One region of the Ralstonia condita genome, then DNA from elsewhere that is predicted to be linked to it. Evidence: predicted binding sites of a transcription regulator. Region 1 holds the regulator's gene; each other region holds the start of a gene.

Region 1 (4,994 bases):
CTTCAAGACGGTCTGCGCCGCGTGCCACACAGCCACAGGCAAGGGTAACCAGGCGATTGGCGCGCCGAATCTGACCGACCGCGTGTGGCTCTACGGCAGCGCGGAGGCGACGATCGTCGAGACCATTCTCAAGGGTCGTGACAACACCATGCCCGCGCACGAGAACCTGCTGTCGCCTGAGAAGATCCGTATGCTGGCTGCCTACGTGTGGGGCCTGTCGAACACTAACCCGAGCGCCCAGCAATGAGCGACCAAGAACCTGCCTGGCGCCCCATGACGCCCGCCACTTCGGCGGCGGGCGCCGAAGATGCACCGACGGAGCAGATGCTCTATGAGGTGCGCCGGAAGATCTATCCGCGCGCGGTGACGGGTGCATTCGCGAGTTGGCGCGTCTGGCTGGTGCTGGCGACGCAGGCCGTCTTTTACGGCCTGCCGTGGCTGCAGTGGCATGGGCGTCAAGCGGTTCTGTTCGATCTCGGTGCGCGCAAGTTCTACCTGTTCGGTTTGGTGCTGTGGCCGCAGGACGTGATCTACCTGACGCTGCTGCTGGTGTTGTCGGCGCTCGGCCTCTTTCTGTTCACGGCGGTCGCGGGACGGCTGTTTTGCGGCTATGCCTGTCCGCAGACGGTCTACACCGAGATCTTCATGTGGATCGAGCGGCATATCGAAGGTGACCGCTTTGCCCGTATCCGCCTGGATGGAGAGCGCTGGAGCCCGAGAAAGCTCCGCTTGAAAGCCGCCAAACATACAGCCTGGGTCCTGATTGCACTGTGGACCGGCTTCTCGTTCGTCGGCTTCTTCACGCCGATCCGCGAGTTGGGCATGGAGGTGTGGACCCTCTCGCTCGGTCCGTGGCAGACCTTCTGGATGCTCTTTTACGCGTTTGCAACGTGGGGCAATGCCGGTTTCATGCGTGAGCAGGTCTGTCGGTATATGTGTCCATACGCACGCTTCCAGAGCGTCATGGTGGATCCCGATACCTACGTCGTCACATACGACGCGCAGCGTGGCGAGCCGCGCGGCAGCCGTTCTCGCAACGCCGACTTCGCGGCGCAAGGTCTGGGCGCATGCGTGGACTGCAGCATCTGCGTGCAGGTGTGCCCGACCGGTATCGATATCCGCCAGGGCCTGCAGTATGAGTGCATCGGCTGCGGCGCCTGCATTGACGCGTGCGATCAGGTCATGGACAAAATGCGCTATCCGCGCGGCCTGATCCGCTACACATCCGAGCGGGCGATGCGGGATCGGTTGAGTCCGAAGGAAGCGCGGCGGCATTTGCTGCGCCCCCGCGTGCTGATCTATACCGCGATCATGTTGGTGCTCACCACCGGTTTCGTGACCGCGCTGGCGATGCGCAAGCCGCTCAAGGTGGACGTGATTCGAGATCGCGGTGCGCTGGCGCGTGAGGTGGATGGCGACAAGATCGAAAACGTCTATCGCCTGCAGCTGATGAATGCGTCTGAACATCCGGTTCGCGTCACCGTCACGGCCGAAGGCCTGCCGGAACTGCAGGTGCTTGGCGGTCGCGGAGAATCGACGACCCTCGAGTTGGCTCCGGCGGCCAATCGGCTGCTGCCGGTGCTGGTACGCCGTCCAGCCGACGACGTGCCACCTGGCTCACACAAGATCCGTTTCGTCATCCAGGCGGACGGCGACGGCGACGGCGACAGTCTCGTGCTGCGCGAGCCGTCGAGCTTTATCGTGCCGCGTTGACGCGGCATCCCCAACAGGAGGCAACGATGCACGCAACGCAATCTTCCGCTCAAGCCCGGCCGTGGTGGCGCGAGCCCTGGCCGTGGCTGCTCATGGCCGGCCCGCTCGTCGCCATGATCGGATGCGGCGTCACCATCTGGCTGGCGATCTCGCATCCCGATCCGGTCATCCAGGATAACGTTGTGCGGCGCGGTCTGGTCGTGGAGAAGAGCGTCACCGTGCCGGCCCAAGCCGCTCACGGGGAGGTCCGATGAAACGCCGACTGCTGATGTGGATCTTGTGGCCGGCGTTCTTGAGCGCCGCGCTGGCCGAACTAGTGGTCTTCGCGGTGGTGGATCCGGCAGACCTGCGCTTTTTTGGTGAACAGATCACCGTGTCGGCCGAAGCGGTCTACACGGTGTCGTTCTTTGTGTTCTGGCTGCTGTGTGGCCTATCCAGCGCGCTCACGCTGTATGTGTCGCCTGGCATCGGCAAGTTGGAGGCGCACGAGCATCCGCTCGTTTGAGCGGATGCAGGCAGACGGTTCAGCTGGCCTGGCCGCTCATCACGTGGCGCAGGCCGGCCATGTCGATCAGCTTGACGTGTCGCTGGCGGATCTGGATCAGACCCGCCTCGGCAAAGCGCGAGAACAAGCGGCTGACGGTTTCGAGCTTCAGGCCCAGGTAGCTGCCAAGCTCTTCGCGGCTCATGCGCAGCACGAACTCCGTCGAAGAATACCCGCGCTGGGCAGAGCGCTTGGACAGATTGAGCAGGAAAGCGGCCAGACGCTCTTCGGCCCGCATCGAACCGAGCGTCAGCAGCATCTGGTGATCTTGTGAGATCTCCTTGCTCATCAGGCGCAGGAACTGATGCTGCAACGAAGGGAGTCGGCGTGAGAGCTGCTGCAACTGGTCATAGCGGACCACGCAGACTTCGGTGTCTTCCAGGGCAGTGGCGTCGGACACGTGCCGCATGTCGCCGATGCCATCCAGTCCGACAATCTCGCCCGGCAGATGGAAGCCGGTGATCTGATGACGGCCGTCCTCGAGGGTGAGGTGGGTCTTGAGCGTACCGAAACGAATGCCATAGACGCCCTCGAGAGGTTCGCCGAGGGCATACAGCGTTTGCCCCTTCTTGACGCGGATGCGCTCCGACACCAGCTCATCCATTTTGCGTACATCGTCCGAATTCATTCCCACTGGCAGGCAGATTTGCCCGAGTACACAAGTGGAGCAACGCGAGGCTTGGTCGGAAAGTGCGATTCGTGTAAGCACGGGTGGGGGCGAATGACTTTCGAGTTGGTGAAGTAGGAAATTCTTATGGTGCAGCTGCGCTTTATTATAACGATGACCTTGCGCTTATCGGACGTTTCCGATGTGGTGAATCGCGTGAAATGCGCTTAATTCCCGAAAGCCGGTCAATAACCTTAGCCCATATCAAAAGAGCATCACAAAGATGAGTGCCGCTGTGCTTCTGAGTGTTTTCTTGATCGCGCTGCTTGGCGGGGTCCATTGCCTGGCGATGTGCAGCGGGATCGCACTCGCCGCGGAGAAGGGCGGGGTCTCCGTGCGTATCGTGTCGCGTCGTCGGCTGTGGTTCGAGCAGGTGATCATGCATGCCGGGCGGCTGACGACGTATGCATCGCTGGGCGCAGCGATGGGGGCGCTTGGTGCCACCGTGTGGCGCCAGCAATGGCTGCCGATCCAGCGTGGTCTGTTTGCGCTGGCCAGCGCGCTGCTGTTGACGTACGGTCTGCTGCTGCTCCTGCGCGCGACGGGGGATGCATGGCGTGCTCCGGGGCTGGAACGCATGCTGGGCCGCCTGTCGGGCAAGTTGTCGGCCTTGGCCTCCCGGTTGGGCGGCGGATTTCGCGCCGCACACCCGCTGGTTCGACGGTATGTCATCGGGCTCGCCTGGGGACTCGTGCCCTGCGGGATGGTCTATGGCGCGCTTGCTGTTGCGTTGCTGGCAGGCAACGCGGCGTCCGGGGCGGTGGTGATGCTCGCTTTCGGGGCGGGTACGCTGCCGAATCTGCTGATGATGTCAGGCCTGGCTGGCTGGTTGCGCGGGCTATCCCGCCAGCGATGGGCTCGCGGCGCCGCAGGGGTCATCATCACCGGGTTCGGAACCTGGGGGCTGGTGTGCGCTGCCTGGTTGCCAGAGATGCTTAACGCACACGGTTTCTGTCTCGTCCTGTGAGCCGTTGAAGGACATGCCAGCCGTGGCGCCGGGCGGTCGGGGCACTCGGGCATCTTCCCGGTTGCGGCGCCAGGCGATATTGCCCTACAATCAGACGCAATTCGACTCGCCTTCCGCGCAGATCAACAATCCCAAGCGCGGCTTCAGGCGACGCCATCCAGTGGTAATGCCGCCCTGGACAGTCGAGTCGGGCAGCTCCCCAGCCTTTGTCGGTAGCCGCCCGGTGCAGCATCCGTCCCTATGGCGGCGGAAGAAATTGCCCTTGTGGTGCCTGACTGGCACCGGATCAACTCGCTCCTCCGGCCTTTTTTTTGGGCTCACCCACTGCGTTCCGGTGCAAGGCTTCACGGCGTTTGCGCGCTTGGCCCGGGCGGGCGACATGCATTCAGATATGCCGCGTGCGTCGCGGCGGAACGACAAACTTCAAGCGTGACGGCGACCGGCCGCGCGCGAGCAATGACGAACCGTTCAACCCGATGAATACCCAAGAGGCGAAAGTCGTCCTCGAGACCGCGCTGATTTGTGCGCAGGACCCGTTGCGAGTCAATGACTTGCGCAAGCTGTTCGACGAAGAAGTTTCCGCGGACACCATCCGCGTGCTGCTCGAAGAGCTGCGCCAGGATTGGCTTGATCGCGGCGTCGAGCTGGTTGCACTGGCTTCGGGCTGGCGTCTGCAGAGCCGTCCCGAGATGCGTGTGTATCTTGACCGGTTGCATCCGGAAAAGCCGCCCAAGTACTCGCGCGCCGTGATGGAGACGCTGGCGATCATTGCCTACCGTCAGCCCGTCACACGGGGGGATATCGAAGATATCCGCGGCGTCACGGTCAATACGCAGGTCATCAAGCAGATCGAAGACCGCGGTTGGATCGAGGTGATTGGTCATCGCGACGTGCCCGGGCGCCCGGCACTGTATGCCACTACCAAGCAGTTCCTTGATGACCTTGGGTTGCGTTCGTTGGACGAACTGCCGCCCCTCGAAGACGCGCGTGCCCAGGCGCAGGCCAGCTTGCTGGAGCAGGGCGCGATCGAGTTTGAGGGCGGCGCCATCGCAGTGGATCAGCTGACGGCGCTTGTGAACGACGAGCCTGCTGCCGAGGGCGCT
Region 2 (4,994 bases), on a different contig from region 1:
ACGAGCACCCGCAGCAAGACCCGCCCCAAAGGGTGCGGCCGCCGCGCCCGCACGCAAGACCGCTGCCAAGAAGGCACCCACGCAGTACATCTTCGAGTGGGAGGGCAAGGACCGCAAGGGCAAGATCTTCAAGGGCGAGATGCGCGCCGAGAGCATCACCGAAGTGAATGCCATGCTGCGCAAGCAGGGCCTGTCGATCACGAAGTCCAAACGCCGGCGGGCTGCCCGCGGCAAGAAGATCACGCAGAAGGACGTGGCGTACTTCACGCGCCAGCTCTCGACGATGCTCAAGGCCGGCGTGCCGCTGCTGCAGTCCATCGACATCATCTCGCGTGGCCATGCCAACCCTAACTTCACGCAGTTGCTCACGGAAATCCGCTTCGATATCGAATCGGGTAGCAGCATGGCGCAGGCGTTCCGCCGCCATCCCCAGTATTTCGACACGCTGTACTGCAACCTGATCGACGCGGGCGAACAGGGCGGTATCCTCGACGCCCTGCTCGAGCGCCTGTCGCTGTACATGGAAAAGTCGATCGCGCTCAAGGCGCAGATCAAGTCGGCCATGATCTATCCGATCTCGGTGCTGACGGTGGCATTCCTGGTGACGGTGGTGCTGATGATTTTCGTGGTGCCTTCGTTCAAGGGCGTGTTCTCTAGCTTTGGTGCTACGTTGCCGGCACCGACACTAGTGGTGATGGGCATCTCCGACTTCTTCGTGAAGTGGTGGTACATCATCGTCTTCACGCCCGTCATCGCAATTACGCTGTTCGCTCGCGCCTTCAAACGATCGCAGGACGTGCAGCGGTCCACGCACAGATTCATCCTGAAAATGCCGATCTTTGGCGCCATCATCCGCAAGGCGACCATCGCGCGATGGACCCGCACGCTGGCTACCATGTTTGCTGCCGGAACGCCGCTGGTGGAGTCGATGGAATCGGTGGCCGGTGCAGCAGGTAACTGGGTCTACCACGATGCCACCCTTGAGATCCAGCAGGCCGTGCGCATCGGCACGAGCCTGACCAACGCCATGCAGGCCACCCACGTATTCGACAACATGGTGCTGCAGATGACGCAGATTGGTGAGGAGTCCGGCGCCTTGGACAACATGCTGCTGAAGGTGGCTGAGTTCTATGAGCGCGAGGTCGACGACGCTGTCGCCAATATCTCCACCCTGATCGAGCCAATCATCATCGTCATCCTGGGCGTGCTGATCGGCGGCATGGTCGTGGCGATGTACCTGCCGATCTTCAAGCTGGGCCAGGTGGTTTGATGCCCGAGATGTTCGTCATCCCCACGCTGGCGCAACTGCCGGCGTGGTTCGTGATCGGAGCGGGCGGGCTGGTCGGCCTGTTGGTCGGCAGTTTCCTCAACGTGGTGATTCACCGTCTGCCGCGCATGATCGAGCGCGAGGAAGCCAACTACATCGCCGAGCTACGCGGCGAGCCGCTGCCCCAGCCCACCCCCTACAACCTGGTCGTGCCGCGCTCGGCGTGCCCGTCGTGCGGACACCAGATCAAGGCGTCGGAGAACGTCCCCGTGTTGAGCTGGCTCGCCCTGCGCGGCCGCTGCAGCGCATGCAAGACGCCGATCTCCTGGCGCTATCCGGCGGTCGAGGCGGCGACCGGCCTGTTGACCGCCGCTTGCCTCTGGCACTTCGGCCCGACGTGGACCGCCGTTGCCTCGGCGGCGCTGCTTTGGTTTCTGGTCGCCGGCACGATGATCGACGCGGATACGCAACTGCTGCCCGACGCCCTCACGCAGCCGTTGCTTTGGCTTGGCCTGGGGGTGAATCTGTTCGGCATGTTCACGCACCTGCAGGATGCGGTCATCGGCGCAATGGCTGGCTACCTCTTCCTCTGGTCGATCTACTGGGCCTACAAGCTGCTGCGCGGCCGCGAAGGCATGGGCTACGGCGACTTCAAGCTGATGGCCGCCCTGGGCGCCTGGTTCGGCTGGCAAGCGCTGCCCTTGCTCGTGCTGCTGTCGTCGGTGGTCGGCCTGGTCTTCGGCCTTGTGCGTATCGCGCGTGGCGCAAAGAGCGAATCGCCGTTCTCGTTCGGGCCCTTCATTGCCGGCGCGGGCGTGATCGCACTGCTGGCGGGCCCGCAGCTGATCGTGCTGACGGGGCTGGCTCCCGGGCTTGCCCCTTGAGGGTGTCGGTAACATGCGCGTGATTGGCCTGACTGGCGGCATCGGCAGCGGCAAGAGCTATGTGGCGGACCGTCTTGCCGAGCGCGGCGCCGCCATCGTCGACACCGATGCCATCGCCCACGAGATCACCGCGCCCGGCGGGGCTGCCATCCCCAAGCTGGTCGAAACCTTCGGCCCCGGCATCCTGCGTCCGGACGGCGCGATGGATCGCGACGCCATGCGCGCCCTCGCCTTTTCCGACGCTACCGCCAAGACACGGCTGGAGCAGATCACGCATCCGCTGATCCGCGAGATTGCCTTGTCACGCGGAGCCGCCGCGCAAGCATCCGGCGCATCTCCGTACCTCGTCTACGTCGTACCGCTTCTGGTGGAGTCCCTTACCGGCCATCAAAGCTGGCGCAGCCTTGTCGAGCGCATCCTGGTCGTCGACTGTCCGGTCGAGATGCAGATTGCCCGCGTGATCGCCCGCAATGGCCTGCCACGCGCGCAGGTCGAGGCTATCGTGGCCCGGCAGGCCAGCCGTGAAGCGCGCCTGGAAGCCGCGGACGACGTGATCGACAACAGCGGAGCGCTGGCGGACTTGCAGCCGCAGATCGACCGTCTGGACCAAGCCTATCGGTCGGATTGAACCGCCCTGAAAGCGGATGTCACAGCCCTTTGCATTGTGATGAGCGAGGGTCTCGCATAGAATGCGGGCAGATCGAAGCCAAATGGGCTTCGGGGCCACATACGCCAGCAGGCCAGCAAACCGGGCACCAAGTTTTGATCCTGTACGAATATCCCTTCAACGAACGCATTCGGACGCTGCTGCGCCTCGAAGATCTGTTCGAGCGGCTGGATTTCTTTCTCGTGCAGGAACATCCGCTGCAGCACCATGTGGCGCTGACCACGCTGTTCGAGATCGTCGACGTGGCGGGCCGCGCCGATCTCAAGTCCGACCTGCTGAAAGAGCTCGACCGCCAGCGCCAGACGCTGACTGCGCTGCGCGCTAACCCGCAGATCGATCAAGACGCGCTCGACGGCGTCATCAGCGAGCTGGAAACCGCCTCGGGCAATCTCACCGCCACGCACGGCAAGGCCGGACAGCTCATCGCCGACAACGAATGGCTGACCAGCATCCGCAGCCGCGCGATCATTCCCGGTGGTACCTGCGAATTTGACCTGCCGGCGTATTTTGCGTGGCAGCATCACCCTGCGGAACGCCGCCGCGCCGACATTATCAAATGGGCGCAGCCCCTGGTACCGCTGCGTGACGCGACGATGATCGTGCTGCGCCTGCTGCGCGAGTCGGGCCAGAGTGGCAAGGTCATTGCTACCGCCGGAAGCTATCAACAGATGCTGTCGGGGCGCGTCTACCAACTCATGCAGGTGCGCCTGGACGATGCTGCGCTGGGCTTCATCCCTGAGATCAGCGCCAACAAGTACATGCTCTGGGTACGCTTTACCCAGCAGGATGGCGACCTGCGCCCCAAGCCGGTCGACGCCGATATTCCGTTCCAGCTCAAGCTCTGCAATTTCTAGACGTTTGCAATGAACGCGAAGACCGTCAAATGCCCGACCTGCGGCAAACCCGTGCCGTGGGTACCGGAAAGCCGTTACCGGCCGTTCTGCTCCGAGCGCTGCAAGCAGATTGATCTGGGCGCCTGGGCGGCCGAGCAGTACACCATCCCCGTGGTCGAAGACGACGACCTGCCGCCCGAAGCGCCGGGCGGCGACACCAGCGGCAAGCTCAATTGACACTCCCCCGGTGCGTTGCACCATGCAGTAGGCCGTCCCGCCCTCTCGCTCCCCTCAGCCGCGATACCACCTTGGCTGGCCGGTCTTGATCCACGTCAGCGTGACCCAGTTCGCACGTTGACGAAATCAGCCGCGTCATCTTTATTGATGAGGTGAGACGGTGAACCACAACAAAAAGAGGGGGGCACCATGCAACGGTCGACGACGGCGCTCAATGCGCTTGTTTGGCTGCTGCTCTGCGTTGCGCTTGGCGTGCCAAGAGAGGCCTCTGCGGTGCCGGCGTTCGCCAGACAGACCGGCATGGCCTGCATGGCTTGCCACGTAAGCTTCCCGGAACTGACCCCCTTTGGCCGGTTCTTCAAGATGACCGGCTATACGCTGTCCAACAAGAGCACGATCCCGATTTCGGGCATGGTGCAGATCTCGCGCACCAACACCCGGACGGTCGATCAACAGAATTACGATTTCGTGCGCGACGGCGATACCGTCCCCCAGCAGCTCAGCCTGTTTTATGCGGGACGCATTGCCGGGCCAGTCGGCGCCTTCGCGCAGTGGTCTTACGACGGCATCGCCCACCACAGCGCCCTGGACAACACCGACATCCGGGCCGCATGGCACCTGACGCGGGAGGACGTCGACTTCATCTACGGCATCACGGTTAACAACAACCCGACGGTATCCGACGCCTGGAACAGCAGCCCCGCCTTCGGTTATCCGTACGCGTCGCCCACCGTCGGCGTGCCGCCGCTGGCCGGGACGCTCATCGACGGGAGCCTGGCGCAACAGGTGGTGGGGGCAAGTGCGTATGCCTTCTGGCAACGCCATCTTTACGCAGAGTTCGGCGCCTACCGGACTGCGGACCAGGCCTTCTCGGTATTCCGGGCCGGCCAGGATACCGCCACGCCAGGCGGCGTGGCGCGCCTGAGCGGAGCCAATCCGTACTGGCGTGTGGCTTACAACCAGGAGTGGGGGCCGCATTCGATGATGGTCGGCACCTTCGGGCTGCTGGCCAACCGGTATCCGGACAACACGATGCCCGGTACGCCCACCGACCGCTTCCAGGACTATGCGCTCGATGCCCAGTACCAGTATCTGACGATGACGCA
Region 3 (4,994 bases), on a different contig from region 1:
TCGTCTCGCGCATTCCCTGCAAACCGCCACGCTCGCCCACCGCGACGGCCGCGACGAGGAATACGTGGTCTGCGCGCTGCTGCACGATATTGGCGATACGCTGGGCAGCTTCAACCACCCGGACATCGCCGCGGCCATCCTCAAGCCGTTCGTGAGCCCCGAAAACCTGTGGATGGTCGAGAAGCACGGCATCTTCCAGGGCTATTACTTCTTCCACCATCTGGGGCTCGACCGCAACCTGCGCGAGCAGTACCGCAGCCAGCCCGAGCTGTTTGAGCGCACCGCCGAGTTCTGCGCCAAGTACGACGCCGCCGCCTTCATGCCCGATTACGACAACCTGCCGCTGTCGTTCTTCGAGCCGATGGTGCGCCGCGTGCTGGCCAAGCCGCGTAACTCCATCTACGTGAAGGAAGGGGAGAGCGAACTATCGCAGCCGAAGGCCGCGGCAGCGTGATGTGCCGGCCTAGGCCTTCACCACATTGACGGGCGCGCCTGCCGCCCACGCCGCCACGTTGGCGAGCGTGGTGTCGGCAATGCCCGCCAGCGCCTCGCGTGTGAAGAACGCCTGATGCGCGGTCACGATGACGTTGGGAAAGCTCAGCAGCCGCGCCAGCACGTCATCCTGCAGCACGTCGGCGGAGCGGTCTTCGAAGAACAGATCGGCCTCTTCTTCGTACACGTCCAGCCCGAGGTGGCCGAGCTGACCGGTCTTGAGGGCGTCGATCAGCGCGGGGCTGTCGACCAGGCCGCCGCGGCTTGTGTTGATGAGCATGGCGCCCGGCTTCATGCTCGCCAGCGCGCTGGCGTCGATCAGGTGATGCGTATCGGCGTTGAGCGGGCAGTGCAGGCTGACGATATCGGACTGCGCCAGCAGATCGGGCAGCGGCACGTAGGTCACGCCAAGCGCAGACAGCGACGCCTGCGGAAACGGATCGAACGCGAGCAGCCGGCAACCGAAACCCGCCATGATGCGTGCGAACACCTGCCCGATCTGCCCCGTGCCGACCACGCCGACGGTCTTGCCCGCCAGGTCGAAGCCCAGCAATCCATCCAATGAGAAATCGCCTTCGCGCGTGCGGTTGCAGGCACGGTGCAGCCGCCGGTTGAGCGTGAGGATCATGCCGACCGCATGTTCGGCCACCGCGTGCGGCGAATACGCCGGCACGCGTACCACCGTCAGCCCCAGGCGCTGAGCGGCGGGCAGGTCGACATGGTTGAAGCCTGCCGAGCGCAGCGCGATCAGCCGCGTACCCCCCGCTGCCAGCGCTTCGAGCACCTCCGCATCGAGGCAATCATTCACGAACGGGCACACCGCTTCAAAGCCCGCTGCGAGGGGCGCCGTTTGCGCTTCAAGGTGCGCGCGCTGGAAAACGAGGTCGAAGCTATGACCGCCGCGCGCGAGTGAGGCGCGGAAGCTGTCTTCGTCGTAACGGTGGCTGCTGAAAAAGAGGATGCGCATGGCGGTGGGGCAAGCGGACGTGATGCCTGCAGCTTACTCGCACCGCCGGGTGGCGGCACTCAGAGCGTCAAGACGATGCGGCCATCCACCTTGCCGGCCTTTAGGTCGGCGAACACCTGGTTGATGTTGTCGAGCTTGTCGCGGTGAATGTGGGCGCGTACCAACCCCTCGGCGGCAAACTCCAGGGACTCTTGCAGATCACGCCGCGTGCCGACAATCGAACCGCGCACTGTGATGCCGTTGAGCACCGTGGAGAAGATCGGCAGCGGAAAATCGCCCGGCGGCAGCCCATTGAGCGAGATCGTCCCGCCGCGCCGCACCATGCCCAGCGCTTGCGCAAAGGCACTGCGCGACACCGCCGTCACCAGCACGCCGTGCACACCGCCGATCTCTTTCTGAATCACGGCCGCCGGGTCTTGCTGGGAGGCATCGACGACCAGCTTGGCGCCCAGCTCGCGCGCGAGCGCAAGTTTCTCTGGCGCCACGTCGACGGCCACCACGTGCAGGCCCATGGCGATTGCGTATTGCACCGCCACGTGCCCCAGCCCGCCAATGCCGGAAATGGCGATCCACTGGCCGGGCCGCGTATCGGTCATGCGGATGCCTTTGTAGACGGTCACCCCCGCGCAGAGGATGGGTGCGATCTCTTCGAAGCTGACCTGCGCGGGCAGATGGCCGACGTAGTTCGGATCGGCCAGTACGTATTCGGCATAGCCGCCGTTGACGGAGTAGCCGGTGTTTTGCTGCTCGTGGCAGAGGGTTTCCCAGCCGCTCAGGCAGTGCTCGCAGTGGCCGCAGGCGGTGTAGAGCCAGGGCACGCCTACGCGGTCGCCTTCCTTGACGGCGGTCACGCCTTCGCCCACGGCTGCCACATAACCGACCCCTTCGTGCCCGGGGATGAAGGGCAGGCTTGGCTTGACGGGCCAGTCGCCATCGGCGGCGTGCAGGTCCGTGTGGCAGACGCCCGAGGCCGCGATCTTGACAAGAATCTGCCCGCGCCCAGGTGTGGGAACCGGCACTTCCTCAATGCGCAAGGGTTCGCCAAACGCATGGACTACCGCGGCTTTCATCGACTGGGCCATGAGACATCTCCTGGTTGGGGGGAGATACCAGTCTGGTCGACGCCTGGCGGGGGCGGATTGATGTGAGTCAACCGCCGAGGAGGGCGTGCGGGATGGGCAACACTGTTAGCATGCCGGCATCTTCAGTGTTTTCGAGCGAGCTGCTGCCTTGCCTGTCACTCCCACCTTTCTCTGGCACGACTACGAAACGTTCGGCGCCGTGCCGCGCCGTGATCGCCCCGCGCAGTTTGCCGGCATCCGCACCGATGCCGAGCTGAACGAGATCGGCGAGCCGGTCGAACTGTTCTGCCAGCCGTCCAACGACTGGCTGCCCGATCCGGTGTCGTGCCTCATCACCGGCATCACCCCGCAGCAGTGCGCCCGGCAAGGCATTCCGGAATACCGTTTCGCGCAGGCCATCGAGCGCGAACTCGGTACGCCCGGCACCATCGGCGTCGGCTACAACACCATTCGTTTTGATGACGAGGTGACGCGCCACCTGTTCTGGCGCAACCTGATCGACCCGTACGCACGCGAGTGGCAGAACGAATGCGGGCGCTGGGATCTGCTCGACGTGGTGCGCACCACGTGGGCGCTGCGCCCGGAAGGCATTCAATGGCCCACGCATGAAGACGGCCGGCCGAGCTTCAAGCTGGAGCATCTGTCCAAGGCCAATGGCCTGGTGCACGAGGCGGCGCACGATGCGGTGTCCGACGTGCGCGCGACGATCGCGCTGGCGCGTCTGATTCGCAACGCGCAGCCGCGCCTGTTCGATTTCTGCCTGGCGCTGCGCAAGAAAGACCGCGTGGTGGCCGAGATCGGCGATGCGCCGCGGCCGCTGCTGCATATCTCCGGCATGTACGGCGTCGAGCGCGGTTGCATGGCCGTGGTGTGGCCGCTGGGTGGTCATCCGACCAACAAGAACGAACTGATCGTGTGGGATCTGGCGTTCGACCCGTCCGAGCTGTTTCACATGGATGTGGCAACGATCCGCGAGCGCATGTTCACGCGCACAGCCGATCTGGCAGAAGGCACCACGCGGCTGCCGATCAAGTCGATCCACATCAACAAGTCGCCCATCGTCATCAGCAACATGAAGACGCTGCAGCCCGCGCAGGCAGAACGCTGGGGCATCGACTTCGCCACGATCGAACGCCATGCCGCCATCGCGCAGGGCGCGCCCGACATGCGCGAAACGTGGCGTCAGGTATACGCCCGCGAACTGGAGCCGATCGAAGACGTCGACCAGAACCTGTACGGCGGATTTGTCGGCAACGATGATCGCCGCCTGCTCAACGAGCTGCGCACGCTCAGCGGCGAACAGCTCGCGCGTCTGCATGCGGAGTTTGCCGATGCGCGTCTGCCTGAATTGCTGTTCCATTACCGCGCACGCAACTTTCCCGACACGTTGAACGAAGAGGAATACGAGCAGTGGGAGCAGTTGCGCGCCGAGCGCCTGTTTGAGGGCCGTGACGGCTATATGACGTTCGAAGTTTTCGGCGAGCGGCTTCAGCAGTTGGGCGCGGAAGCGGCGGAGAACGGCGACACGCGTGCGCAGACCATCCTGCAGGATCTGTACGACTACGCACAGCAGATCGTACCGGGCTGACGAAGCCAGCGCACATCAAGAAAGACGGAGGCCGAAGCCTCCGTTTTTTTCATGGCGATGCTGAATGCTTGGCGCCGATCAGGCTGCCCGCTGCGCCGCCGCCGGATCGCGCCACTGTGTCAGCAGCTTGTTCCAGCGAATGCGCGCCGCCGCCAGGTTGGCTTCCTTCACGTGGCCGAAGCCGCGGATATCCTCCGGCAGGCGAGCCAGTTCCACGGCTTGCGCCAGCTTCTGCGCCGTCAGGCCCTTCACGAGTTCATCGACCAGCGCGCGGTATTCGCCGATCAGCGCGCGCTCGGTGCGGCGTTCTTCGGTCTTGCCGAAGAGGTCGAACGCCGTGCCGCGCAGGCCCTTGAGCTTGGCGAGCACCTTGAAGATGCCCATCGTGCTCCGGCCGAAGCGCTGCTTGACCAGGTGGCCCTTCTCATCACGCTTGGCGATCATGGGCGGCGCGAGCCAGAAGTTGAGCTGGTAGTCGCGGCCGGGTTCGCCTTCGAACTGCGCACGCAGCTTGTCGAGGAACGCGGGGTCGGTGTACAGGCGGGCGACTTCGTATTCGTCCTTGTACGCCATCAGCTTCGACAGGTTGCGCGCCACCGCTTCCGTGAGCGCCAGGGGTTGGCCCGCACCCACCACGGCGGCCTCTGCTGCACGCACGCGTTCCACCACCGCGCGGAACTCGGCGGCATACGCGGCGTTCTGGTACGCGGTCAGCAGATCGACGCGGCGGGCGATGAGCGTGTCCAGCGAGGGCAGGGCGATGACGTCGGCCTTGGCACGCGGGGCGTCGTCGGCCAGCTTAAGTACGGCATCGCGGTCTTGCGCGAGGTGGCGGCCCCATTCGAACGCCGTCTTGTTCTTCTCG
Region 4 (4,994 bases), on a different contig from region 1:
CGTGGAAGCATTCGAGGGCGCCGACGCGTCGCAGGCGCTACCGTTTCAGGTGTATGGCCTGGGACTCATGCACAAGCACACGCCCGAGATCGAACGGCACGCGGGCCTCGCGCAACGGCCGATGTTCGTGCCTGCATACGGCGCGTACCGGCAGGGGATCGTGTTGACGGTGCCGCTGGAGCTGCGCCTGCTGGCTCCGGGCGTCGACGCAGCGGGGCTGCATGCTTGCCTGTCACGCCACTACGCCAGCGCGCGGCACGTGCGTGTCATGCCCCTGGAGGCCTCGTCCCAATGGACGCACCTTGATCCGCAGGCGCTCAACGGGACCAACGACATGCATCTGGGCGTGTTCGCCAACCACCACGGCCAAGTCCTGCTCACGGCCGTGTTCGACAACCTGGGGAAGGGGGCGTCCGGCGCTGCGGTACAGAATCTGGAGCTGATGCTCGCGTCAGCTTGAATCGCCGGTGCGCTGGCCGGGCGTCAATGGCGAGGCGCCGGTATCCGGTACCGGGCCTGACCAGATCGGACGGCCCTTCAGGCGCGATGCCCTTGTGCATCACCCGGGTAGCTCGTATCCCAGCGCCATGCGAGCACGTCGTACGCGCTGGCCTGACGGTCAGTGCCTTGCGAATACGGATCGAAACGATCGTACTTCCACGCCAGGTAGCCATAGGTGTCGGCATGGCGGTCCAGGCCTTGCGTGTAGGGGTCGGCCTTGTCGGTGGAGGCGCCCTGCGTGTACGGATCGAATCGGCCTTCGCTTTGCGCTGCGGCGGCAGGCAGGGCCGTGAACAGGGCGGCAGATGCGCAGAGGGTGGCCAGTACCTTCAGCGACAGTTTGCGGGAAAGGGGCGAAGCGCGGCGTGTGTCCATGATGAACTCCTTGAGCGGGGGAATATGCCGTCCGGAGACGGCGTCCATGAGGTCGCTGACGGCGTCTTGCCGCCGCGATCCTGCAGGTTGGTCGCGTCACGGATGCACACCTGACACCGCATCTGCGAGAAAGATCGTGCGCCAACCTGTACCGCCATATACGCAGGCCGCCAGGAAACGGATGCAGCGTCGTGCTCCTGTCACGCCATCCGCATCAGTCCTGCCACGCCTTGCCAGCCCACATACACACCCACCAGCGTGATCAGCGCGCCAGACAGGTATGGCGCCCTGCGTGCGAACTCGCCAAAGCCGCCCCAGCGGCGCGAGACATGCTTCACGCTGAGTGCGGCCAGTGCGCCGGAGGCCACCAAGGTCAGTGCCAGACCGATGCTGAAGCACAGCACCAGTGCGGCACCCAGCGTGATCTTCTTGAACTGCAGGCACAGCAGCAGCACCGTGATCGACGCCGGACACGGCATCAGGCCGCCAGTGAGGCCGAACACGATGATCTGGCCCGTCGTCACGTCGCGGTGGGCGAAGCGGCGGCGGATGTCATCGGCATGCGCACGCTCATGGGCGTCCTGGTACTCGCCTGAGGCAAGCTTCAGCGCTTCGTGACCATGGCCGTGGTCATGCCCGTGGTCGTGGTCATGATCGTGGCTGTGCGTGCTCCGCCAAGTGCGCCAGACCATCCACGCCGCCACGCCAATGATGAGCACCGCCGACACCACCTGGAAGTACGGCTCCGTCGTTTCCGCATTCCAGTTGCGGCCGAAGTACAGACCGGCCATGGCCACCGCCCACACGACCGCCGTGTGCGAGACCGTTGCCGACAACCCGAGCAGCACCGCCTGCGTGAGCGTGCCCCGGATGGCGACGATGAACGCCGCCATCATCGTCTTGGAATGTCCGGGCTCGAGGCCGTGGAGTGCGCCAAGAAGGATGGCGCTGGGAACGAACAGCCAGGCATTGCCTTGCTGCAGGAGGGTCGTGAACGAGGTCATGAGATCGCGAGGCGATAGGCAATTCAAGGTGGCGGCAGTATACTCCCCCCTAGTATCACGCGTGATACTTTCCGCACGTCAACCACCCCAAACCGAGTGCCCATCCATGGCCCATACCATTCGCGACAAAGCCAAGCTGCTGGCACGCGTGCGGCGTATCCAGGGGCAGGCGGCTGCCCTGGAAAAACAACTCGAAGAAGAAGGGGATTGCACCGCGGTGCTGCAGCAGATCGCTGCGATTCGCGGTGCGGTCAACGGGCTGATGGCGGCCGTCATCGAAGGCCATCTGACCGACCATCTGGTCAAGCAGCCGGCTGAGGCGCAGCGCCAGGAAGACCTGAGCGCCGTGCTCCAGGTGATCAAGTCGTATCTGAAATAGGCTGGCGCGGCGCGTTATTGCGCCAGCGGGCGCAGCTTCCACTCGCCGCTGGGCTGCTTGCACAGCCACGCTGTCCATTGCTCCTTGCTGCTGCCGCGGCTCAGCTCGCTTTGCAGGCGACGGCACGATTGGCCGGCGTCGGTCTTGCTCTCCAGCGGCGTGATGGTCGCTTCGATGGCCGGCAGCCTGCCCTTTGCGGGCCAGGTCCATTGCGCGGGGGTATTGTCGGCCGCGTTGACCAGCGTGTTGCCGATCGCCTTGGTAAACGACTGCAGTTCGGTCTGGCTCATCGAGCCGATGATGGTGCTGGCCAGCACGTTGCGGAAGTACGCGAACGACGGCGTGGCGGTGCCCAGCAGCGCGGCACCCGCCAGGGCGAGCGCAAGACCACGGGAATGCGGCATGGTGTGTCCTCCAGGATGTGACGAAAGGTGCCTACATCCTAGACCATGTCGCTGCGCCCGCCAGCGGATCGCCATGCATGCGGGGAGGATCCCGCCGTCAAGCTACGCCTTAGGGGCCTTGACCAGCAGCACGGGGCATTCCGCGTGCGCCACCACGCGCCCCGCCACCGACCCCATAATCGCTTCCACGAACACCCCCCGTCCGTGCGAGCCCATCACGATGGCCGCCGCGCCTGCGTGCTTGGCGTGCTCAATGATGCGTTCGGGCGGAAATCCGACCAGCGCGTGCTGCTCGAACGGCATGCCCGCCTCGGTCAGGATCGTGCAGACAGAGCGCATGGCACCGGCGCTCTCCTCCGCGTACCAGGCATCCACCTCCGCCTTGCCGACCAGGGACCGGATATCGCCGGACAAGTCCGGCATGCAGTGGACGACATGCACGGTCACGTCGCTGCCGAACAGCGTCTTGTCCGCGATACAGCGTGCCGCCGCGTCGGAATAGCTCGATCCGTCCGTTGCCAGTACCAGGGTCTTCATGTGGCCTCCTTGCCATGTCTGCCGCCCGCGCCGGATGTGCGGTCGGTGTTAACTTCTAACGTAAAGCCTGCTGAATGTGGCGCGTTGATACGAGTCAACCCGAGCGGCCTGGTGCCGCAGCGCCATCAGCGGTTGCACAGGAACACAGGCAGAATGCACCACCTATCCCGACTTTGCGCCGCAAATGACTGCCACGCCATCCCTCGCCGATTACCCGCTCCAGGCCACCGACAAGCTCCGCTACGGCGACACCGACCGCCAGGGCCACATCAACAACGCCGTCTTCGCCACCTACCTGGAAACCGGGCGCGTCGAGATGCTGTTCTCGCCGGACAACCCGCTGGCCGCGCCGGGGTGCGAGTTCGTCATCGCGCAGCTCGTGCTCGACTTCCGCAACGAAATCCTCTGGCCGGGCTCGGTGCAGATCGGCACGCGCGTGGCGAGAATCGGGCGCAGCTCGGTCAAGCTCGAGCAGGCCCTGTTCCAGAACGGCCGCTGCGCCGCGACGTCGCAGTCGGTGATCGTGCAGATCGACGTGGCCACGCGCCATTCGACACCCATCAGCGACAGCGCGCGCCAGCGTCTGGCGGCGCTCATCACTGCCCCCGCCGATGCACCGGCCGAGTGACGGCATGGCGTGACGCACCGCCCACGCAAACGAACTCCCCTGTAAAAGTTTTTAACTTTGTTTGCGCTCCCGCCCCTTCCCGGTGGGAAGATGGCTCTCCCGTTCAATCACGCGGAGGTGACCATGGGACTGTTGGATGAAGTGGGCAAGATCGCCGGCGCCGTCGCCGCCGTCGAAGCCGCCGAGAAAGTCGATCCGGATGCCGGCCTGCTGACTAAGGCAGTCGCCGCCGTCGCCGGTTTCAAGGGCGCGGGCGCGCTGGAAGAGATGCTGGAAAAGAAGGACGAAGCCAAGGCCGAAGGCGCCGAGGCGGCTCCCGAAGATGGGGCTGCCCCGCAGGCCTGATTGCTTGCAGGCTCAAAAGGATTTGGGGGACCCCGCCGGTTGGCGGGGTTTTTGTTTTTATTGAACGGTGGAGCCTGCAGAAGCCTTATGGTTCAGCCCAATTGTCGGGCGCGCATAGCTTCATCGATTTCAGGGGAATCGCTCCAAAGGCATTCTCTTTTGGAATCAGCGAGAAGTATTTCCAGTCGGCTTCATTGACGAAAACCTCCCCGCTTTTGCATAGCATGTGTGCTTGCCTGGGTTGTTTGCTACACGACGCGCCGCCAATTGCACAACGTTGCCATTGAGAAATCACGCCGGCAGGTAGACGCTGACCATTCTTGAGTTCGGTGTACGTTTGAACATCCCGGGTCGAAATCGCCATATACATGAAATCCAGGTCCGGCTGTACGGGTCTTGCTGCTTCTGCTCGGAGATACCGTGTGTGTAGATTAAAGCCGTAGTGGAAGACGGCGGCAAGAATCACCACTGTCATCACTGTCGCCAACGTGACCGCTATTCGACGTGTCGTAAAGCCTCTTTTGCGGGTGAGGGAAAAACCAAATATCGGGAATGCCAAAACAGTTGCGACACCCGCGGCTTCAAGGTCGGGGCTCGCACAATCCAATCCGCACCCAGGGTTGTGGTCAAAAGCCGTCATGATGCGTATGACGATCGTGGCGGTTACGAACCCGGCGAACACGAAACTTATTAACGTCAGAGCTCGCTTCAATCAACCTCCAAAAAAGAATCTTCTTGGAGTCGCGCACTTATACGTAGTCCGCGCTTTTCGGTTGGGTTTAAGGCGTAGGGGATGCTTTTGAGTTGTCCGTCTTTTCAGG

What was found. Region 1 encodes FNR, which switches genes on or off when oxygen is low (the NO sensors DNR and NnrR bind a similar motif). Its sites were predicted from a motif close to TTGATNNNNATCAA; they were not measured.
Region 2: the regulator FNR is predicted to act here: its motif matches at 3,974-3,987, upstream of R2N03_RS00225 (cytochrome C).
Region 3: the regulator FNR is predicted to act here: its motif matches at 2,599-2,612, upstream of adhP (alcohol dehydrogenase AdhP).
Region 4: the regulator FNR is predicted to act here: its motif matches at 3,285-3,298, upstream of R2N03_RS12840 (universal stress protein).

What each region holds. Positions count from the first base shown of each region.
Region 1 is NZ_CATYWO010000006.1:177,196-182,189, forward strand. It holds gene ccoP (cytochrome-c oxidase, cbb3-type subunit III) at 1-247, shown strand, start outside; gene ccoG (cytochrome c oxidase accessory protein CcoG) at 244-1,713, shown strand; gene R2N03_RS17895 (FixH family protein) at 1,740-1,967, shown strand; gene R2N03_RS17900 (hypothetical protein) at 1,964-2,218, shown strand; gene fnr (fumarate/nitrate reduction transcriptional regulator Fnr) at 2,238-2,966, opposite strand; gene R2N03_RS17910 (sulfite exporter TauE/SafE family protein) at 3,148-3,891, shown strand; gene scpB (SMC-Scp complex subunit ScpB) at 4,368-4,994, shown strand, end outside.
Region 2 is NZ_CATYWO010000001.1:54,928-59,921, reverse strand. It holds gene R2N03_RS00250 (type II secretion system F family protein) at 1-1,270, shown strand, start outside; gene R2N03_RS00245 (prepilin peptidase) at 1,270-2,151, shown strand; gene coaE (dephospho-CoA kinase) at 2,165-2,779, shown strand; gene zapD (cell division protein ZapD) at 2,914-3,672, shown strand; gene R2N03_RS00230 (DNA gyrase inhibitor YacG) at 3,682-3,888, shown strand; gene R2N03_RS00225 (cytochrome C) at 4,078-4,994, shown strand, end outside.
Region 3 is NZ_CATYWO010000008.1:78,201-83,194, reverse strand. It holds gene R2N03_RS19225 (HD domain-containing protein) at 1-454, shown strand, start outside; gene R2N03_RS19220 (2-hydroxyacid dehydrogenase) at 464-1,459, opposite strand; gene adhP (alcohol dehydrogenase AdhP) at 1,519-2,541, opposite strand; gene sbcB (exodeoxyribonuclease I) at 2,690-4,129, shown strand; gene R2N03_RS19205 (indolepyruvate ferredoxin oxidoreductase family protein) at 4,208-4,994, opposite strand, start outside.
Region 4 is NZ_CATYWO010000003.1:245,827-250,820, reverse strand. It holds gene argC (N-acetyl-gamma-glutamyl-phosphate reductase) at 1-460, shown strand, start outside; gene R2N03_RS12860 (hypothetical protein) at 538-876, opposite strand; gene R2N03_RS12855 (nickel/cobalt efflux protein RcnA) at 1,077-1,880, opposite strand; gene R2N03_RS12850 (metal/formaldehyde-sensitive transcriptional repressor) at 1,987-2,259, shown strand; gene R2N03_RS12845 (hypothetical protein) at 2,274-2,663, opposite strand; gene R2N03_RS12840 (universal stress protein) at 2,766-3,200, opposite strand; gene R2N03_RS12835 (acyl-CoA thioesterase) at 3,385-3,828, shown strand; gene R2N03_RS12830 (hypothetical protein) at 3,952-4,173, shown strand; gene R2N03_RS12825 (hypothetical protein) at 4,259-4,885, opposite strand.